Regions from separate parts of the Plantactinospora sp. BB1 genome, predicted to be linked through region 2. Evidence: riboswitches for the same ligand, from Rfam matches in the RefSeq annotation. Region 2 holds a riboswitch; the other holds the start of a gene.
What was found. Region 2 has a riboswitch for thiamine pyrophosphate ahead of thiE (thiamine phosphate synthase). Riboswitches for the same ligand answer to the same signal wherever they lie in the genome.
Positions count from the first base shown of each region.

Region 1: it holds a riboswitch for thiamine pyrophosphate, as region 2 does, so the genes downstream of both, C6W10_RS35005 (ECF transporter S component) here and thiE (thiamine phosphate synthase) in region 2, are expected to answer to the same signal.

Region 1 covers NZ_CP028159.1:7,969,646-7,972,516, forward strand. The annotation lists gene C6W10_RS34995 (DUF6328 family protein) at 1-375, opposite strand, end outside; gene C6W10_RS35000 (sugar isomerase domain-containing protein) at 516-1,265, opposite strand; TPP riboswitch at 1,398-1,505, shown strand; gene C6W10_RS35005 (ECF transporter S component) at 1,582-2,172, shown strand; gene C6W10_RS35010 (ABC transporter ATP-binding protein) at 2,278-2,871, shown strand, end outside.
Region 2 covers NZ_CP028159.1:5,612,526-5,615,396, forward strand. The annotation lists gene thiO (glycine oxidase ThiO) at 1-1,064, opposite strand, end outside; partial or broken gene thiE (thiamine phosphate synthase) at 1,166-1,786, opposite strand; TPP riboswitch at 1,781-1,891, opposite strand; gene C6W10_RS24460 (ThuA domain-containing protein) at 2,234-2,871, shown strand, end outside.

The sequences.
Region 1 (2,871 bases), 2.4 Mb from region 2:
GAACGCCACCGGCCGGGGCAGCACGAAGTCGGTGATCAGCAGTACCGAGCTGACCATCGCGATCAGCATGAACGCCAGCCCACCGGTCGCCATGCCGTGCGCGAACCGGACCAGTTCCGGCTTGCGCCCCTGCCGGAAGAGCGCCCGGTGGAAGGCGACCGGCGAGATGATCAGCGCGGTGGCCGCGGCGGCGGCCAGCAACGCGACGATGTAGGTGTCCTTCTGGAACTCCGTGGCTCGCGGGAAGCCGTTGCTGAAGGGCAGGGTGAGCAGGAAGGCGAACAGGATCTGCACCCCGGTCTGCGCCACTCGCAGCTCCTGCAACAGGTCGGCGAAGTTTCGCTGCCAACGCTGCTTCTCCGTCTCCACGGCCACCTGGGCCTCCTCCCCCTCGGTCAAGTTCGCAGCAGTGTGCCCTGACCGACCGTACGTGAAACGCGAGGAAGGCTCGTCAGCGGACGGGGAGGCGGTACCGGGACCAAACCGGGCGGCCTGGGAGGTCGGAGCGTGCCGGGTCAGCCGCCCCGGCGGATCCGGCCGGCGTACCGCGCCTCCAGGCTGTTGTTGTGGTCGTCACTGTCCGGGATGTTCGCCGAAAGGTAGACCGGGGCCGTCTCCCCCGCCTCCACCAGCCGGCGGACCACCTCCACCACGACCTGCTGCGCGAGGAGCGCGGCAGTGATCGAGGAGACCGCGCCGACCGCGCCGCCACCGGGCAGCGGCAGCGTCGCGTCGCCGTACGGGGCGCCGTTGTCGAGTACCACGTCGGCGAGGTCGCTCAGCTTCCGGCCGGACGGGTGCCGGGAGGCGACCCGGGCCGAGTGCTGCTCCGAGGTGATCGCGATCAGCCCGTGACCGCGCTCCTTCACCAGCGACGCGAACTCGACGATGGTGCCGTTCACCCCGGAGTTCGAGGCGATCACGAAGACGTCCCGGGGGTCGATCGGGGTCAGCTCGTAGAGCCGGCGGGCCACGGTCGGGTCCCGCTCCAGGGTCGGGCCGAGGATCTCGACCGGCTCGCCGCCGCGCAGTACCAGGTCACGCAGCGCGATCCGGTTCGTCGGGACCAGCCCGCCGGCCCGGCCGGCGATCTCCATGGCCAGCGCCTCCGAGTGGCCGGTACCGAACGCCTGCACCACCCCACCGGCCCGCAGCGCGTCGGTGACCAGGTCGGCCGCCCGGCGTACGCCGTCCCGGGCGGCCACCGCCACCCGCCCGATCGTCTCGGTGACCACGTCGAGATAGCCCTCGGGGCTGAGTGTCACGCCGCACGCGTCCCTTCGAGATGTTGATCTGGGCCATCCACCCTATCCCGCCACCTGGTGGGCGCCGCCACATCCGCCGGTTCCACCGCTGTCGGCACCGCGGCATCCGGTGTACGGTCTGCGGAACAACAGCACATCCGACAGGGGAGCGCACAGCGCTGAGAGTGCGGGTGACACACCCGCAGACCCTCGAACCTGATCTGGGTAATGCCAGCGCAGGGAGTTCGGTCGAGTCTCCAGCCGCGCCGCAGTCCGGGCCGTCCCGGGTTGCGGCGTGCGTCTTGCCTGGTTCGCCACGCGACTGGGAGGCATGCCCATGAGTTCGTCCACCACCACCAGATGGCGCACCGTCGACATCGTCGTCGCCTCGGTCATCGCGGTCGCGTTCGGGGTCATCTTCTGGGCCTGGAACCTGGTCTGGGGTGCCACCGAGGGTGCCTTCACCTTCTTCCCGCCGGCCCAGGCGGTCATCTACGGCATCTGGCTGGTACCCGGCGTGCTCGGCGGCCTGGTGATCCGCAAGCCGGGTGCGGCGCTCTACTGCGAGTTCCTCGCCGCCTTCGTCTCGGTGCTGCTCGGCAGCCAGTGGGGCACCGTCGCGATCCTCCAGGGGCTCGCCCAGGGCGTCGGCGCCGAGCTGGCGTTCCTCGCCGTCGGGTACCGCTCGTTCCGGCTGCCGGTGGCGGTCGCCTCCGGCCTGCTGGCCGGGCTCGCCGCGGCGATCTTCGACCAGATCCGCTACTACTCCGAGTACGACTTCGACTCGTTCCGGCTGCCGGTCTTCCTCTTCACCGTGCTCAGTTCGGCGGTGCTGGCCGGTGCCGGCGGCTGGGCGCTCACCCGGGCCCTGGCCCAGACCGGTGTGCTGGACCGGTTCCCGGCCGGTCGAGACCGCACCGCCGTGTGAGCGGCGCGACTGCGGTGGTGCCGTCGTGAGCGAGCGGAGCGAGCGAATCAGCCAGCTCAGTGCGGATGAGCCTCATGACGGCACGCAGCGAAGCGGAGTGCCGGCATGAGTGAGGTGCGGCTGCGCGGCTTCGGCTGGCGGCACGCGGGCCGGCGGGCCTGGGCGGTCCGCGACGTCGACCTGCGGATCGGGCACGGCGAGCGGGTACTCCTGCTCGGCGCCTCCGGTGCCGGCAAGAGCACCCTGCTGGCGGCACTGGCCGGGCTGCTCGCCGAGGACTCCGGCGAGCAGGAGGGCACCGTCGAGATCGACGGGCTCGATCCGCGCAAGGCGAGGGAGCGGGTCGGGATCGTCTTCCAGGACCCGCAGACCCAGCTCGTGATGGACCGGGCCGGTGACGACGTGGCGTTCGGCCTGGAGAACCGGGGCGTACCGGCGACGGAGATCTGGCCCCGGGTCACCGAGGCCCTGCACCGGGTCGGCTTCCCGTACGGCCTGGACCGGTCCACCGCCGCGCTCTCCGGCGGCGAGCAGCAGCGGCTCGCCCTGGCCGGGGTGCTGGCGCTGCGGCCCGGACTGCTGCTGCTCGACGAGCCGACCGCCAACCTGGACCCGGCCGGCGCCGAGCTGGTCCGCGACGCGGTCCGGGCGGCGGTCGACGACGACACCACGCTGATCCTGGTCGAGCACCGGGTGTCG
Region 2 (2,871 bases):
GGCGAGAGCGGCGCGAGCGCCGGATCCGGTACGCCGGTGGCCAGCAGGTCGGCGATCAGGTCGGCGGTGAGCGGGGTGAGCACGATGCCGTGCCGGAAGTGTCCGGCCGCGACCACCACGTCGGGCCGGTCCGGCAGCGGGCCGAGCAGCGGTGCGTTGTCCGGCGTACCGGGGCGCAGCCCGGAGCGCGCCTCGACCAGCTCGTACTCGCCGAGTTCCGGGAGCACGTCGGTGGCGGCGCGGAGCAGGTCGAGTACCGCTCCGGCGGTGACGCCGAGGTCGGCGCGCTCCTCCACGGTGGCCCCGACCACCACCTCGCCGTCGGTCCGGGGTACCAGGTAGACGTGCCGGCCGTCGGCGTGGCCCCGGATCACGTGCCGGAAGCCTGGCGCCGCGCCGCCGGGCGCGCGCAGCCGCAGGATCTGTCCCTTCACCGGCCGGACCGGCAGGCCGGTCAGCGCCGCCGTGCCGCAGCCGGCCGCGACGACCGTCGCCGCCGCGTCCAGTTCGGCGAGGTCCCGGACCGGCCGGGCCAGCACCGTCACCCCGGCGCGTTCGACGGCGGCCCGCAGCGCGGTGACCAGCCGGCGCGGGTCGACCTGGTGGTCGCTGGCGGCGAGCGCGCCGCCGCGCAGCCGGGTGGCCAGCAGCGGTTCGCGGTCCCGCAGCTCCGCCGGCCGCAGCGGGGTCACCGGCAGCCCCAGGTCCCGCTGGTACGTCCAGAGCCGCTCCGCCTCGGCCAGGTCGTCGGAGGTGAGCGCGACGGTCAGCGTCCCCTCGGTCCGATAGCCCAGGTCCAGGCCGGTCGCTTCGGCGAGTTCGGCGGCGAAGGCCGGCCAGCGGGCAGCGGACTCGACCAGCAGTCCGGTCAGCGTCCGCTCGCCGAAGTAGCTCTCGGCGACCGGGGCGAGCATTCCGGCCGCGACGTCGGAGGCGCCGGAGCCGGGCGCGGGGTCGTGGAGGCTGACCCGCAGGCCCCGGGCGGCGCAGCGCCAGGCGACGGCGAGCCCGATCGGGCCGCCGCCGACCACCGCGACGTCCGCCGCCCGGTCCCCGCCTACCATCCCCCCGCCCCCGCACCCGCGCCGGAGTGCGGGGAACCGCGCCGGGGGTCCCACCCCGGCGATGTTCCCCGTCCCGGATCGGGTGGGGGCGGATCGGTGTGCAGGGCGGTGAGGAGATCGGCGGTGGCCCGGGCCGGGTCGGCGGCGCCGGAGACGGCGCCGACCACGGCGACGCCGTACGCCCCGGCGGCGAGCAGTTCCGGCACCCGGTCGGCGGTGATCCCGCCGATCGCGATCACCGGTACCGGCACGGTCGAGGCGACCCGGCGGATGCCGTCCGGGCCGATCGGGGCGGGGAGTCCGTCCTTGGTGGAGGTGGCGTGGCAGGGGCCGACGCCGAGATAGCTGGCGCCGGCCGCGACCGCCGCCGCACCGGTCTCCGGGTCCCGGGCGGTCGCGCCGAGCACGGCGTCCGGGCCGAGCACCCGGCGGGCGGCGTCGACCGGCAGGTCGCGGGCACCGACGTGCCCACCGGCCGCCCCGACCGCGAGGGCGAGGTGCAGCCGGTCGTTGACCAGGCAGGACGCCCCGACGGCGGCACACCGGCGGGCCACCTCGGCGGCCAGCTCGTACGCCGTCCGGTCGTCGGTGTCGTCGGCCACCCGCACCTGCACGACGAGTTCGGGGCCGGCGACCGAGAGGGCGGCGTCGACCACCGCGAGCGGATCCCGCTGCCCGGGTCGGGTGTCGGTGATGAGGTGAAGTCGTCCGATGGATAGCACGGCAACGCTCCTCCCTGCGCCGGCATTACCCGGATCAGGTTCGACGGTCGGGGGCTCGACAGCCCCCCTCTCAGCCCGGTCCACCGGGCTCCCGTGGGTTACTTGTCGGCGAGCGTACGTGGCCGGTCACGGATCCGTAAAGGGCCGTGACCTATCGCACAGTGTCAGCGCCCGACCACGTACCGGGGTGCGAGGTGCCGTGACCGGCGCCCCGGCGGATATGTCTGTCCTATCCGGATGATTCCACCCCGTTACGTAACCGTTATCTGAATTAACCTCGCCGCCTTATTCCGGCCGCCCGGCAGGCGGCCCTAATTTGTTCAACCACAAGGCAGAATTCGATGGCCGGAGCTTCGGCGAGTTCCGGTCGTACCTCCACACCCCGTGGCGGTCTTCGGCGTACCGACCCGGGATCCCCCTGTCCTCACCGGACCAAGGAGATCCTCCGTGTCCAGCCCCGGCCGCTCCGGCGGCACCTCGCACCCTCCGCACCCCCATCGCAGATTCCGGCGCCGCCTGGTCGGCGCGACCGCGGCACTCCTGCTCGGCACGACCGCACTGGCCGGTACCCCCGCCTCGGCCGCCCCGGCGGTCCTGCCCCAGGCCCAGGCACCCGTCAAGAAGGCGCCGGCACTCGAACCGGCCGCCGAGGCGGAATCCTTCCGGGTGCTGGTCTTCTCCAAGACGGCCGGCTTCCGGCACGACTCCATCCCGGCCGGCATCGCCGCGATCCAGCAGCTCGGCACGGAGCACGGGTTCACCGTCGACGCCACCGAGGACGCGGCGGCCTTCACCGACGCCAACCTCGGCAGGTACCAGGCGGTGATCTGGCTCTCCACCACCGGCGACGTGCTGAACGCCGAGCAGCAGGCCGCCTTCGAGCGCTACATCAAGGCCGGCGGCGGGTACGCGGGCGTGCACGCCGCCTCGGACACCGAGTACGACTGGCCCTGGTACGGCGAGCTGGTCGGGGCGTACTTCGCCTCGCACCCGGCCAACCAGCAGGCCACGGTCAAGGTCGAGGACCACGCGCACGAGTCCACGAAGGACCTTCCGGCGGAGTGGTCCCGGTACGACGAGTGGTA